Regions from separate parts of the Lentzea sp. NPDC004782 genome, predicted to be linked through region 3. Evidence: riboswitches for the same ligand, from Rfam matches in the RefSeq annotation. Region 3 holds a riboswitch; each other region holds the start of a gene.
What was found. A riboswitch is a leader RNA that binds a small molecule or an ion and turns the genes downstream of it on or off. The one in region 3 is predicted to bind S-adenosylmethionine.
Positions count from the first base shown of each region.

Region 1: another riboswitch for S-adenosylmethionine. It lies ahead of thrC (threonine synthase); the one in region 3 lies ahead of ABZV40_RS20355 (methionine ABC transporter ATP-binding protein).
Region 2: another riboswitch for S-adenosylmethionine. It lies ahead of ABZV40_RS04245 (aminotransferase class V-fold PLP-dependent enzyme); the one in region 3 lies ahead of ABZV40_RS20355 (methionine ABC transporter ATP-binding protein).

Region 1 is NZ_JBEXJN010000044.1:71,069-76,100, forward strand. Features, by position in the region: gene ABZV40_RS33145 (ComEC/Rec2 family competence protein) at 1-58, shown strand, start outside; gene ABZV40_RS33150 (hypothetical protein) at 1-396, shown strand, start outside; gene thrC (threonine synthase) at 449-1,705, opposite strand; SAM riboswitch class I at 1,717-1,848, opposite strand; gene holA (DNA polymerase III subunit delta) at 1,927-2,904, shown strand; gene rpsT (30S ribosomal protein S20) at 2,991-3,257, opposite strand; gene ABZV40_RS33170 (hypothetical protein) at 3,381-3,551, opposite strand; gene ABZV40_RS33175 (AAA family ATPase) at 4,037-5,032, opposite strand, start outside.
Region 2 is NZ_JBEXJN010000003.1:199,683-204,714, reverse strand. Features, by position in the region: gene lspA (signal peptidase II) at 1-298, opposite strand, end outside; gene ABZV40_RS04245 (aminotransferase class V-fold PLP-dependent enzyme) at 322-1,650, opposite strand; SAM riboswitch class IV at 1,688-1,802, opposite strand; gene ABZV40_RS04240 (potassium/proton antiporter) at 1,876-3,354, opposite strand; gene ABZV40_RS04235 (TetR/AcrR family transcriptional regulator) at 3,513-4,073, opposite strand; gene ABZV40_RS04230 (SRPBCC family protein) at 4,131-4,589, shown strand; gene ABZV40_RS04225 (class I SAM-dependent methyltransferase) at 4,590-5,032, opposite strand, start outside.
Region 3 is NZ_JBEXJN010000021.1:36,389-41,420, reverse strand. Features, by position in the region: gene ABZV40_RS20370 (4-(cytidine 5'-diphospho)-2-C-methyl-D-erythritol kinase) at 60-1,025, opposite strand; gene ABZV40_RS20365 (MetQ/NlpA family ABC transporter substrate-binding protein) at 1,080-1,871, opposite strand; gene ABZV40_RS20360 (methionine ABC transporter permease) at 1,968-2,651, opposite strand; gene ABZV40_RS20355 (methionine ABC transporter ATP-binding protein) at 2,648-3,646, opposite strand; SAM riboswitch class I at 3,860-3,953, opposite strand; gene rsmA (16S rRNA (adenine(1518)-N(6)/adenine(1519)-N(6))-dimethyltransferase RsmA) at 4,042-4,875, opposite strand; gene ABZV40_RS20345 (transglycosylase family protein) at 5,025-5,032, opposite strand, start outside.

The DNA of each region.
Region 1 (5,032 bases), on a different contig from region 3:
GCGTGGGCGATGTGGCAGACGAACTACTCGGCGACGCCGTGGCCGCACGACGAGCTGAAACCCGATTTCGGTTACTACATCTGCGAAACACTCGAAGACGGCACACGCGCCCTCACCTACCGGGCATCGGTCACGCACGTGCTGCCGCCCACCGAGGTCGCCAAGCCTGAGGAGGCGTACGACCTCGTCTCGGAGCACCTGTTCGACGAGGGCCTGCGGATCGCGCCGCACGACTGGCACGACTACCACTACAACGCGCTGAAGGCGGAAGCTCCGTGGCCGCAACGGATCGTGGCGTGGCGCGCGCGAGTGGAGCCGTTCGGACCGCACGTGATGGAAGGCCTGCAACGGTTTCCGCGCTCCGGCTGGACGCAGACGGAGGCGATTTCCCTCTGAGGCACGTGAGTCCGGGGACGCGTGCGCGTCCCCGGACCCCGGAAGGAGGTGACTAGCCCAGCGCCTTGATGACGGCCTCGGCCGACGGCGGCACCGTCGCGCGCGGGCCGATCGTGTCGCCGAGCGCGTCGAGGGTCTTGAGGCCGTCACCGGTGATCAGCAGCACGGTCTCGCCGTCCGGGTCGAGCTGGCCCGACTCGATCAGCTTCTTCGCCGTCGCCACGGTCACGCCGCCGGCGGTCTCGGCGAAGATGCCCTCGGTGCGGGCGAGGAGCTTGATGCCCTCGACGACCTCTTCGTCGGTCACGTCCTCGATGGCGCCGTTGGTGCGGCGGACCGCGTCGAGCACGTAGGGGCCGTCGGCCGGGGCGCCGATCGCCAGTGAACGGGCGATGGTGTCCGGACGGACCGGGCGGATGACGTCGTGGCCTTCCTTGTACGCGGCGGACACCGGTGAGCAGCCGGTGGCCTGGGCGCCGAACACCCGGTACGGGGTGGCCTCGACCAGGTCGAGCTGGCCGAGCTCGCGGAACGCCTTGTCCACCTTGGTGAGCTGCGAGCCGGACGCGATCGGCACCACGATCTGGTCGGGCAGGCGCCAGCCGAGCTGCTCGGCGACCTCGTAGCCGAGGGTCTTCGAGCCCTCCGCGTAGTACGGGCGGACGTTGACGTTCACGAACGCCCAGTCCTCGTGCTCCGCTGCGAGTTCCTGGGCCAGGCGGTTCACGTCGTCGTAGTTGCCGTCGACGGCGATCAGGGCGCCCTCGTAGACGGCGCTCATCAGGATCTTGGCGCGCTCGAGGGAGGAGGGCACGAGAACCACCGACTGCCAGCCCGCGCGGGCGGCGGCCGCGGCGACCGCGTTGGCCAGGTTGCCGGTGGACGGGCAGGCCAGCACCTTGAAGCCGAGCTCGCGGGCCGCGGCGAGCGCGACGCCGACCACGCGGTCCTTGAAGGAGTGGGTGGGGTTGCCGGTGTCGTCCTTCACCCAGACCTTGCGGACACCGAGGGCCTTGGCGAGGTTGTGCGCCTCGACCAGGCGGGTGCCGCCGGGTTCGGTGTTCGGGTGCTGTTCCACAGTGGACGGAACGGGGAGAAGGCCGCGGTAGCGCCAGATCGACCGGGGGCCGGCTTCGATGTCCTCGCGCCGGATCCTGCCGAAGTCGTAGGCCACTTCCAGCGGCCCGAAACACTCCAGACAAGCGTACTCAGGAGCGAGAGGAGTCTCATTACCGCACTCACGGCACAGCAGTGCACGGGCGGGGCCGAGGTCGAAGGTCGTGCTCGTGGGCACAGTGACAGCAGTCATCGCGAGGTATCTCCTCATCTTTCCCGCGAAATCGAACGGGTCGGAATTGGCACCGTGATCGTCTGCGCGCAGTTCTGCACGCGGCGCTGACGCCGGTTGCCGGGGCTTCTTCGGGCCGGTCCCTCTGCCCCTCTGGATGAGCGGTGTTCAGTTGTGGCCACCAAGCTACGGCACCGGTCCGTTGCTCAGCCACAAACGTCCACGATCCGGGACGTGGGAGGATGCGGAGCGTGAGCGCACCGGAGTCACTGCACCTCGTCGTCGGCGAGGAGGAGTTGCTGGTCGAACGTGCTGTTCGGGCGGCTCTCGAAGCCGCACGCAAGGCCGATCCGAACGCCGACCTGACCCGCGTGCAGGTGACTGATCTCACCCCTCCCGAGCTGGCCGAGCTGGTGAGCCCGTCGTTGTTCGCGGAGGGCCGCGTGATCGTCCTGCAGAACGCGCAGGACATCAGCAAGGAGATCGCCGACACGGTGCTCTCCTACGTCAAGGCGCCCGCGGACGGGGTCACGCTCGTCGTCGTGCACACGGGTGGTGGTCGCAGCAAGGCGGCCAAGGACCTGCCCGGACAACTGAAGAAGGCCGGTGCCGCGGTCACCGAGTGCGCCAAGGTCACCAAGCCCGGTGATCGGGAAGCGTTCGTGCGCAACGAGGTGCGGCAGGCCGGCGGCAAGATCGACCCCGAGGCCGTCGCCACGCTCATCGACGCCGTGGGCACGAACCTGCGCGAGCTGGCCGCGGCGGCGTCGCAGCTCGTGTCCGACACCGACGGCAAGGTGACGGTCGACGAGATCCGCCGCTACCACCAGGGCAAGGCCGAGGTGACCGGGTTCGCGGTCGCCGAGAAGGCCGTGACCGGTGACCGGGCGGGCGCGATGGAGGCGTTGCGCTGGGCGATGCAACTGGGAGTGCCGCACGTGCTGGTCGCCGACGCCCTGGCGGACGCGGTCCGCACGGTCGCGCGCGTCTCCGCGGTGGGCAGGGCCGACCCGTTCAGCCTGGCCGGCCCGCTCGGCATGCCGCCGTGGAAGATCAAGAAGGCGCAGGCCCAGGCCCGCGGCTGGGACCAGTCGGGTCTCGCCGACGCGATGCAGGTCGTCGCGGGGCTCAACGCCGACGTGAAGGGCGTGGCGGCCGACGCCGACTACGCGCTGGAGCGGGCGGTCCTGAAGATCGTCGCTGCGCACGGCCGCCGCTAGTGGGCGGGCATCAGCGCACCGGACAATGAGAAAGGGCCCGCTCGACGAGCGAGCGAGCCCTTTCCCGAGGCTTGAGCCTTACGGAATCAGCCCTCGAGCTGGTTCGCGCGCAGCGCCATCGCCGACTTCTTGTTGGCGGCCTGGTTCGGGTGGATGACACCCTTGGTGGCGGCCTTGTCGAGCTTGCGGGACGCGTCCTGCAGCAGCTCCAGGGCCTTCGCCTTGTCACCGGCCTCGGCAGCCTCGCGGAACTTGCGGATGGCCGTCTTGAGGGACGACTTGACCGACTTGTTGCGCAGGCGCGCCTTCTCGTTGGTCTTGATCCGCTTGAGCTGGGACTTGATGTTCGCCATGCGACATCACCCTTCTGTGTCGAAACCGGAGTTCGTGACGCGCTTGGTCGGCACCAGCGGAAGCTGGCTCTCCTCCACGGCGGAGTGCCGCGCGTTCACGACGACGAAGGATATCAGGCCTGTTCAGCGCACCGTGAACGCGGCCTTCTCCGCGCCCATCGCCGCCTCGCGCCTGCCGTCGCCGTCCACGTCGCCGACGGTCAGCGGCAGCTGCGAGAGCTGGAACGGCACCTCGACCTGCGTCGACCGGTTGCCGCACGTAGACCGGCACCACGACGACGCCCGCAGACCCACCGGTGTTCGTCACCGTGAACTTCACCACGGCGTGCCCGAATGCGTAGAGCGGGTCGTACCTGGCGGCCGCCGACGTGTTCGCACCCCGGCCACCCACGCCTGTTGTTCCGAAGTCCACGCCGGGTTCTCCGCGCCGGCAGCACCACGTCCTGCAACTGCCGGATCGGAATCCGGCGGCGGTGGTAGCCGTGCTGTGTCATCCACTTTGGACTGCTGTCCGCGCACGCCTTCGAAGCGGACACGCCGTCCGTCCCATAGCTGATCGGGATCTTCAACGTGTTGTGCTCCAACGCAGAGCGCTGGATCGCGCTGTCATCCCGGCCCAGGGAGGCGCAAGCGTCCAGACCGGCGCGCCTGCGGGAAGAAGACAAGACTCCTCCACGTTCCCGCGCGCCCGCCGGGCACGGTCGCGTGGAGGAGCCAGCCGAGAACACCCCGAGCGGAGGACCTCTGTCAGAGCCGCTTCATGCTGGTAAACGGCCTGTTCAACCACCCAGCAGGCTGCGCGTCAGCGCCTGTTTCTCATCGAGCAGATCGGTCAGCGCCGCCGAGATCGCCGCCTCGTCCAGCCGGACGCGGGCGGCATCGGGCTGGTCGTCGAGCGCTCGCAACGTCGCCCGCCGCACGAGCTCCTTCACGAACGACGCCGTCACGCCGTCGCTGGCGGCCACGAGCGCCGAGGCATCCGGCAGGTCGAGCTCCGTGCCCGCCGCGTAGAGCCGCAGCAGCCGCTCGCGGCCGTCAGCGTCCGGCAGAGGCACCTGCATCGCGAGGTCGATGCGGCCGGGCCGTTCGGACAGCGCCTTCTCCATGACGTCCACACGATTCGTGGTGAGCACGAACGTGACGTCTGCCTCGGATCCGATGCCGTCCATCTCGTTCAGCAGCTCGAACAGCACGGGGTTGCCCCCAACGGTGTGTGCGCGGTCCTGCGCGATCAGGTCGACGTCCTCCACCACGATCATCGACGGCGCGAGCCGCCGCGCGAGAGAGGTGGCGGCGCTCAGGTACCGGATCATCGCGACACCGCTCAGCACGATCACCGTCGACGACTCGAGGCGCCCCATCAGGTACCGGACGGTGTGCGTCTTGCCGGTGCCGGGCGGCCCGTACAGGAGCAGCCCTCGCTTCAGATGTTGCCCATGCGCGCGCAACCGTTCACTTTGCGACGCCGTGCGCACGATGTGGCGCTCGATCGCGTCCAGCACGCCGTCTGGCAGCACCACGTCCTCCGGCCGTAGTGACGGCCTCGGCAGAAACGTGAGCAGCTGGTTCCCCCTGTGCTCACTGACCCCGAACGCCATCACCTGGCCGCGGAACAGGTCGTGCTCGCGCATGTGCTGTTCGATCGCCTCCCGTACGGCGGCGGAGGCCTCCCTGGACGCCGCGAGCACCTGGAGGGTGCAGCGGTAGTCCCCGCGCTCCTCGTGCGGACCCTGCACGGCGACGACGACCGGGCTGCCGTCGGGCGCGACCGTGGC
Region 2 (5,032 bases), on a different contig from region 3:
GCACGCCGGCCGCCAGCGCGGCGAGGAGCTTGATCCTCGGCTCCGGCAGCGACCCGCTGAGCGAGAACTCCGGCTCGATGACGTCGTCGTCGGACACGACCCGTTCGGCGGCGGGCTTGTCCTCCGCGGGCTTCTCGGCAGCCTCGCCGGCGTCGGAGTCGGTGTCGTCGTCGTCATCGGCGAGCTCGACGCCGACGAACTCGTTGGACTTCGGTTCCTCGACCGGCTTCGGCTCGCTGACCTGCGCTTCGGCAGGCGTGTCAGCGGCCTTCTCCTCGGCCTTGGACTCGTCACTCACCAGGTCATTGTCCACTACCGGGACTACGCGAGGAACGGCGGCAGGGTTCGGCTGTCGTCCTCGGGCACCCAGCGACCGTCGCGCTGCGTGTAGGTCCACTTCGGACCCTCGGTGACGAGAGTGCGCAGCGCCGCCACCAAACGGTCCACGTGCTCGGCCGTCGTGCCCAGGCCGATCGACGCGCGGACGGCGCGCTCCTCGTGCGATCCGACCTGCTTGACGAGCCTGCCGACGATCACGTGCGCGCAGAACGCCCCGTCCCGGACGCCGATGCCGTACTCGGCGGACAGCGCCGCCGCGAGGAAGCCCGCGTCGAAGCCGGAGATCGTGAAGCTCACGACACCCACCTTGTCGGCGTCGGTCAGGATCGACAGCTCGCGGAAGCCGGGGACCGCGCGCAGGCCGTCCCGCAACCGGGCCAGCAACTCCTGCTCGTGCGCGACGGTCTGCTCCCAGTGCCGCGACAGGATCTCGCAGGCCGACGCCAGCGCGTGCACGCCGACGACGTTCGGGCTGCCGGCCTCGTGCCGCTCCGGCACCGCGGACCACGCGACGCCCAGGCGGTCGCCGTGGTCGGTCACCTTCGCGGTCGCACCGCCGCCGACCAGGTACGGCTGGGCCTGCTGCAGCCAGTCCGCGCGGCCGACGAGCACACCAGCGCCGAACGGCGCGTAGATCTTGTGACCGGAGAACGCGATGTAGTCGACGCCCAGCTCACGCACGTTGATCGGGCGGTGCGGGGCGAGCTGCGCGGCGTCCAGCGCGATGCGCGCGCCGTGCCGGCGGGCGACCTTCGCGAGCTCCGCGACCGGCCACAGCTCGCCCGTGACGTTGGACGCCCCGGTGACGATCACGAGCCGAGGGCCGACCGGGGCGGCGGCCAACGCCCGGTCCAGCGCGACAACAGCGGCGCCGGACGAAGACGGGGCAGGAATGCGCTGAACGTTCGGGCCGCGCCACGGCAGCAGCGCCGCGTGGTGCTCGCTGTCGAACAGCACGACCGCGGTGTTGCGGGGAATGCTGCGCGCCAACAGGTTCAGCGAATCCGTGGTGTTGCGGGTGAAGACGACGGTGTCGGACGAGTGCGCGGCGACGAACCTGCGGATGCGGTCCCGCGCCTGCTCGTAGACCCGAGTCGAGACCTGGGAGGCGAACCCGGCGCCGCGGTGCACGCTGGCGTACCAGGGCAGCAGCTCGTCGACGGCGTCGCGCACCTCCTGCAGACACGGCGCCGAAGCCGCGTGGTCGAGGTTGGCGTACGTGACGCGCTCTCCGGTGACGAGCGGAACGCGCAGGTCAGCGCCGACAACAGCGGGAACGACCGTGGTCTGAGGGGTGATCGCGAGCGTCATCGAGCTGCCTCCGAGGCCAGGGGCCTCGCCGTGCGAAGGCCCGCGCTTGACCGGCGCCCCACGCGCCGGACCAGGTCCTCACCAAGGGCACCCCACCGCGGTTGGAGGGTTGCCGGCCAGCAAGCTTGGGCTTGACGCTGGCTCTCATGACCTGCCGATGACGTTAGCGGAGCCTCGCGGCGTCCGTCGACAACCGATCACATGCTGAGAAGCCTCGGAAACCGACTAATCGCCGGTCTCGCCCTTCCACCGTGCGTAGCGACCGGCCCGGTCCACAGCACGTATGCGCCGCTCAGCGGCTTCACGTGCCTCCTCGGTGGTGACGATGAGCAACTGGTCGCCGATCTGCAGCCGGGTCGTCGGTTGTGGCGTGAAACTCTTCCCCGACCGCACCACGAGGCTCACCGTGGCACCGATCGGCAGCCGCAGCTCGGTCATGTAGACGCCGTGCAGCTTCGACCCGCGCTGGATGTGCACCTGCAGCAGCTCGGCGCTCAGCTCGTCCAACGGCGAGGAGTCGACCTGCACCTCCTGCGGCTCGCCCTCGCGCACCAGCCCGAGCCGCCGCGCGAGGAACGGCAGCGTCGTGCCCTGCACCACCGTCAGCACGACGACCAGCACGAACACCGCGTCGACCAGCTGCCGCGCGCCCTCGACGCCCTGGATCAACGGGATCAGCGCGAACACGATCGGCACCGCACCGCGCAGCCCCGACCAGGACAGGAACACCTGCTCCCGCCACGGCACCCGGAACGGCAGCGAGGCGAGCAGCACCGACAACGGCCGCGCCACGAACGTCAGCACCACCCCCGCGATCAGCGCCGGGACCAGCACGTCGAGCAGCCGCGTCGGGGCGGCGTAGAGGCCGAGCAGGACGAAGAGGCCGATCTGCGCGAGCCACCCCAGTCCCTCGGCGAACGACAGCGTGTCCGCGCGGTGCGGCAGCCGGGCGTTGCCGAGGGCCAGCGCGGCGACGTAGGTGGCGAGGAAGCCGGAGGCGTGCGCCAGATCGCCTGCCGTGTAGGCGATCACGCACACGGCCACGGTGGCGAGCGGGTACAGGCCGGTGGCGGGCAACGCGGCCCGTCTCAGCGCGGCGGCACCGAACAAGCCCAGCAGCACGCCGATGAGCGCGCCCGCAGCCAGCTCGTAGACGACCAGCAGCGGCGCGGTCCACGAGATCTTGTCCGCCGAGGCCAGCAGCACGACCGCGATGTAGACGGGCGCGTCGTTGAGGCCGGACTCCAGTTCGAGCGCGCCGGTGAGCCGCGCTCCCACGCCTAAGGACCGCAACACGCTGAAGACGGCCGCCGCGTCCGTGGACGACAGCACCGCACCCCACAGCAACGCCATCCGCCAGTCGAGGCCGAGCAGGAAGTGCAACGCCGTGCCGGTGACCGCGACGCTCACCGCAACGGCCACTGTGGACAGTGCCACGCCTAACCACAGCGAGGACTTCACGGCGTGCCAACGGGTCGTGATGCCGCCCTCGGTCAGGATCAGCACGAGTGCCGCGATGCCGAGAGACTGCGTCAGGCCGGCGTCGTCGAACTTGATGCCGAAGACCGCCTCGCCGAGGAGCACCCCGATGCCCAGGTACAGCAACAACGAGGGCAGCCCGAGCCGGGTCGACACCCGCACCGCGATCACCGAGATCAGCAGAACGGCTGCGCCGATGCCCAGTACGACCGTGATGTCACCCACCTGGACCATTCTGGTTGATCACCACCGGATTGGACGAATCCGAAACCGCAAGGCAACCAGACGTTCGCACCTGGCGAGCACGTGCACGGTGGAGCATGTTGATCAGTGGCTCAACCCCCTGCCCTGCACGGCGTTGCACCCCACGCGGACGTGATCGCCTACACGCTGCGGGGCCTGGCCGCCTGAGGTTTCTGCGTCAGCACCTGCACGGCCTCGTCGAGCACCGGTTCGACGAGGCCGGGCAGGGTCGCGAACATCTGCGCCTGACCGAGGTAGAGGCTGAACGCGATCAACGCGCGCTTCTTGGCGTGCTCGTGGCCGAACCCGAGCTGCTCGAACAGCTCGGTCAGGTAGCCCAGCCTTCTCTCCGTGACGCGCCTGAGGACCGGCGCGATCACCTCGTTCTCGGCGTTGGCCTGCAACGCCATCTCCACCGAGCCCTTGCGGTGCCGGTCGAGCACTGTTTCGAACAGCGTCCTGAGCTTGTCGTGCGGCGTCCGCCCCGACTCGACCAGCTCGATGACCTTCTCGGTGTGCTCGCGCTCCCACCGCTCGACCGTCGCTTTGAGCAGCGCGTCGCGGTTCGGGAAGTGGTGGTAGACGCTCCCCTTGGTCGCGCCCGCCCTGGCGGCGAGCGGTTCGACGGCGACGGCCTGGAGCCCGCCTTCCGCCAACGCTCTCAGCGCGATCTCAGTCCAGTCGTCACGGGTGCGGCGCATTTCCGTACGCTAGCGTATGGTTCGCCAACATACGGTGCCGTATGGAAGGAGCGTGTCGTGGTTCGCAACGTGCATGTGCGGGAGCTCCCGGTCCCGGCCGGGCCGTTCGTCGAGCGCATCCAGGAGCTGTGGCCGGTGGCGTGGCCCGCGATGAGGTTCGACCGGCCGTTGGGCGTGGGCGCGGACGGCGGCCACGGCCCGATCCGCTACCGGTGCACGGCCTTCGAGCCGGGTTCCTCGATCACCTTCGAGTTCGTCGGCGTCTCGGGCACGCACACGTTGTCCGCCTCCGGCAACGTCCTGCGCCACGAGCTGGTCGCGTCGTTCGGCCTCGCCGGCCGCCTGCGCTGGGCGCTCGTCGTCCGGTGGCTGCACGACGCCCTGCTGGAGGACTTCCTCGACAACTGCGAGCGGACCGCAGGCCGCGAGCCTGCCGCACCGGCGCGGTGGTCACCCTGGGTGCGACTGGTGCGACGGGTGTTCGGCATGCTCGACCGGCAGCCGTCCCGCACCTGATCAGGACTTGCGCACCAGCAGCTGCGCCTGCTGGAACCGCTCGCCCTCGCCCGGCTCCCGCACCAGCCGCGCGACCTCTACGAACCCGGCCTGGCACAACAGGTCCGCGAGACTGCCGGGCGACCACCGGTAGGCGAGCGTCACCTTGTGGTCGAACTCCCGCGGCTCCGGGTCGTCCCCCGCGAAGAACCCGAGCAGCAGATGGCCACCGGGCGCCAGCACCCGCTCGAACTCCGCGAACACCGCCGGTAGCCGCACCGGAGGCGTGTGGATGACCGAGTAGAAGGCGAGGATGCCGCCGAGCACCCCGTCGCCGAGGTCCAGCGCGGTCATCTCGCCCTCGTCGAACCGCAGTCCCGGATGCGCCCGGCGTGCCAGGGCGATCATCTCGGACGACAGGTCGACACCGAACGCGTTCAGCCCGAGCGCGTTCAGGTGCGCCG
Region 3 (5,032 bases):
GAGAAGAAATACCCCCGCAGAGGCTACCTGGAAGTGCCAAAGGCCCTGCTCACCACGTATTAGGCGTGGACTTCCGGCGGCGTCGGCTTCGGTTCCTCGGTCGTGATCACCCGCGCACCCGGCACCGGGCCGTGCGCGACCCGGACCGTCCGGCACACGCCCGCGCCGGCCAGCTCGGCGGCCACGCGCACCGCCGTGTCGCCGTCCTCGCACAGGAACGCCGTCGTGGGGCCCGAACCGGACACGATGCCGGCCAGCGCGCCCGCGTCGACACCTGCCCTGAGCGTCCGGCGCAGGTTCGGCCGCAAAGACACGGCGGCGGCCTGCAAGTCGTTGCCCAGCAGCAACGCCAGCTGACGCGGGTCGCCGGAGGAAAGACCCTCCAGCACGGCCTCGACGGGACCGACGCGTGGCGGATCTCCCTCGGCACGCAGGCGGTCCAGCTCGTCGAACACGTCCGGAGTGGACAGTCCGCGCCGGTCGAACGCCAGCACCCAGTGGAACTGGTGACGGCTCAGCACCGGCACGATCCGCTCGCCGCGGCCGGTGCCGAGCGCGGTGGCGCCGTAGAGGGCGAACGGCACGTCGGCACCGAGCTTGCCGGCCAGTTCGGCCAGCTCGTCACGGCTGATTTCCAGCCGCCACAACGACGACAGGCCCACGAGCGTCGCCGCCGCGTCCGCGCTGCCGCCCGCCATGCCGCCCGCGACGGGGATGGCCTTGCGGATGACGACCCGGACCTTCGGGTCGTCGGGGTCCTTGCCGACGTGCGCGGCCAGCAGGCGAACCGCGCGCCAGGCGAGGTTCGAGGCTCCCGTGGGCACCTGGTCGGCGCCCTCGCCGTGGACCTCGACACCGGGTTCGTCCGCCACCGCGACCGTGACCTCGTCGACCAGCGAAAGCGCCTGGAAGATCGTCACCAGGTCGTGGTAGCCGTCCGGGCGCACGTCACCGACGGCCAGGTGCAGGTTGACCTTGGCCGGGACGCGGACCGTGACCGGGGGTGGAACGACTGCGAGCACCATGTCAGCCTACGGGCGTTCTGGAGTCCTGGACTCCTCCCCCGGTCGCCACCTGCGTTAAACCGGGATGACGGAACCGTTGTAGGTCTGCTTGATGTAGTCCTTGACCTGCTGCGATCCGAGCAGCTCCGCCAACGAGCGAATGCGCTTGTCGTCCTTGAGCTCGGTCCGCGTGACCAGGCCGTTGGCGTTCGGGTTGCCCTCGGCCTTCTCCAGCGCGAGCGCGTCGGTGGCGGGCTTCAGGCCCGCGTCGATCGCGTAGTTGCCGTTGATCACCGACGCGTCGGTGTCCTCCAGCGAACGGGGCAGCTGAGCGGCCTCCAGCGGCACGAACTGCAGGTTCTTGGGGTTCTCCGCCACGTCGCGCACGGTCGGCGCGTCCACGGCCTTGAGCTTGATGAGGCCGTTGGCCTCCAGCAGCTTCAGCCCGCGGGTCTCGTTCGTGGCGTCGTTGGCCAGCGCGACCTTGGCGTTCTGCGGCAGCTCGTCGAGCTTGCGCACCTTCTTGGAGTACACACCCAAGGGCTCGACGTGGACGGGCGTGACCCACTCGACCTTGGCGCCGCTCTCCTTCGTGAACGTCGCGAGGTACGGGACGGTCTGGAAGTAGTTGGCGTCGAGCGAGCCGTCGACCAGCGCCGTGTTGGGCTGCACGTAGTCGGTGAACTCGACGACCTCGATCTTCAGACCCTTCTGCGCGGCGAGGTTGTCGGCCACGAACTTGAGGATCTGCGCGTGCGGGACGGGCGACACGCCGACCTTGAGCGTGTCCGAAGCAGACGCACCACCGGCGGAGCAGGCAGACAAAGCAGTCAAAGCGACCGCGATCAGAGCAGCCTTAATACGCATTTCGTTCCTTTTGAGAGTTTCACGGCAGAGTCTTGAGTGCACGCGGGGAGCTTTCGTTCGCTCCTGGCGCACGAAAGGGCCCCGCGTGCGGGAAAGTCAGACGGAGGCGTGGCGGCGGCGGTCCGAGGCGCGGGCGGCACGGGTGAAACCGAGCTGGATCAACGTCGTGAGCACGGCGAGCCACGCCACGGTGCTCCACAGGACCCGGTCGTTGAAGCGCTGGTAGCCCTCGCGGATCGCCAGGTCACCGAGGCCACCACCGCCGATCACGCCCGCCATCGCGGAGTACCCGATCAGGGCGATCACGGTGACGCCGATGGCGTTGATCAGCGCGGGCAGCGACTCGCGGATCAGCACCGAACGCACGATCCGAAGCGTCGAGGCGCCGGTCGTGACCGCGGCCTCGACCACGGTCACGTGCACCTCGGACAGGATGTTCTGCACGAGCCGTCCGACGAACGGGATCGCACCCACCGCCAACGGCACGATGACCGCCGTGCTGCCGATGGAACCGCCGACGATCAGGCGGGTGACCGACGTGAGCGCGACGAGCAGCACGATGAACGGCATCGAGCGGCCCAGGTCGGTGATGAAGCCGAGAACGCGGTGCAGCGCGGCGTTCGGCCGCAGCCCGCCCTTGGCGGTGAGCTGCAGCCAAACCCCGAGCGGAACTCCGAAAGCGGTGGCGATCAAGGTGGAGACGCCGACCATGTACAGCGTCTCCCCGGTGGCCTCGACGAGAAAGCTCAGCACGTCCGGCCAGGGTGTTGCAGACCTCACGCAGCTACTCCCTGCGGCCCCTTCAGGGACCTCTGCACCGCGCCACCGGCCTCGCTGATCCACTCCAGCGCCGAGTCGGACCGCTCGCCGTTCAGGCCGAGGCGGAACCGCGCGACGGGGGTCTCGCCCAGGCGCGTCAGGCCGCCACCGACGATGTTCAGCTCGACGCCGAACCGGTGCGAGGCCTCGGGCAGCAGCGCGCCGACCGCGGCGAACCCGACGAGCACGACGTCCGCGACGCGGTCGTAGCTGCTCTCGTTGATCGGGTTCAGGTCGACGGCGGGCAGCAGCGCACCGCTCGTGCGGCTGCCAGCGTCGCTGACGAGGTCGAGGACCTTGCCGTGCTCGACGACGCGGCCCTGCTCCAGCACGGCGACGTCGTCGCAGATCTTGCGGACCACGCCCATGTCGTGCGTGACGACGAGGACGGTCACACCCAGCTCAGCGCGCGCACGGTCGAGGACGGTGAGCACGGAACCGGTGGTCTCGGGGTCGAGCGCGCTGGTGGGCTCGTCGGCCAGCAGGACGCTCGGGTTGGCGGCGAGTGCGCGCGCCACTGCGATGCGCTGACGCTGCCCGCCGGACAGCTGGTCGGGGTAGGCGGCGGCCTTGTCGGTGAGCCCGACGAGGTCCAGCAGCTCGCCCACACGGGTGCGGCGCTGCGGTCCCGGCACGCCCGCGGACTCCAGCGGCAGCGCGATGTTGCCGGCGGCGGTGCGCTGCCGCAGCAGCGAATCCCCTTGCGGCACAACGCCGATCTGCCTGCGGGCGGCCCGCAGCGCTGACCCGTCCAGCGCGGTGATGTCCGTGCCGTCGACGCGGATCGCACCCGAGTCGGGGCGCTCCAGCAGCGCCACGCAGCGCGCGAGCGTCGACTTGCCGGCCCCGCTCGGGCCGACGACGCCGAGCACGGTGCCCGCTTCGACGTCGAGGGTCACGCCGTTCAGGGCGTTGACACCCTGGAAGGACTTGGTGAGGTTTTCGACAGTGATCACTTCTGCTCCACGGCTGCGCGCGACGGCACACTCGCCTCGTGGGCGGTGCGCGGTCGAAGTTCTGCTCAGGTGTGCGCCACTCTTTGGTCGAGTGCGCGTCAAAGGACTTTGAGAAGGCGCCTTAGACGAGGTGGCGACGACATGCAGAAGCGGTGCGACGGCACTGGTCGACGACTCGACGGCGCGTCAGCATTCGCGTGGTACCCATGTGATCCTCCATCGGTCCTGGCGTTAGCACCTGCCCGCATCCAGCGGGTGGTTGCTGCGACGTCGTAGAGCCAGGTCTCTCGGTCGCTCCGGATGGCACCTAGCAGTCAACCGGACGCACGTTCGGTTGCGCAAGCCAGAATCCGATTCGTTCGACAGATCACACTGTTGGCCGATGGATCTCCGGCCTAGACCTCCGCGATCCGGATGAAGTCGATCACGCTCAGCTGCTCGCCCCTGGCCTGCGGGTCGACGCCGGCCTTGTCGAGCAGTTCGTCGACGTTGATGTCCGCGGCTTCGGCCCAGCCCTTGAGGGCGGCCCTGAGGGTCTTGCGACGTTGCGCGAAGGCCGCGTCGACGATCGAGAAGAGCCTCTTCTTGTCCACTGTGGACAAGGGGTTCTCGTGACGGTGGAACGAAACCAGCCCCGAGTCGACGTTGGGCGCGGGCCAGAAGACGTTCCTGCCGACCGGGCCTGCCTTCCGCGCGTCGGCGTACCAGGCGAGCTTCACGCTGGGCACGCCGTAGATCTTGCTGCCGGGCCTGGCCGCCATCCGGTCGGCCACCTCGGCCTGGACCATGACGAGACCCTTCCGCAGCGCCGGAAGCTCGTTCAGCAGGTGCAGGACCACGGGGACGGCGACGTTGTAGGGCAGGTTGGCCACGATCGCCGTGGGCTGGACCACGAGGTCGTCCTTCGTGACCTTCATGGCGTCCTTGAGGACGACGTGCAGCTTGCCGGCGTTCTCCGGATCCATCTCGCGCACCGTCTGCGGCAGGCGCTGGGCCAGCGGCGGGTCGATCTCGACCGCGACGACCTGCTCGGCGGCGGGGAGCAGCGCCAGGGTCAGCGAGCCCAGGCCCGGGCCGACCTCCAGCACTACGTCGTCCGGGGTGAGCTCGGCCGCGGCGACGATCTTGCGGACCGTGTTCGGGTCGTGCACGAAGTTCTGACCCAGTTTTTTGGTCGGGCGGATGCCCAGCTCTTCGGCCAGACGTCGCACTTCGGCAGGTCCCAGCAGGCTCACCGGAGCATTCTCGCAGGTGGGGTTGGGCGGCGGAGGTCGGGCTGCCGGACGCCGGAACCCGCCCGCCGACCGGCAGGAACGCGGGGATCCCGCGTTCCCCAGAGGGAAACGCGGGGCCCCCGCGTGCCATGAAATCTTGCGGTTTACGGCA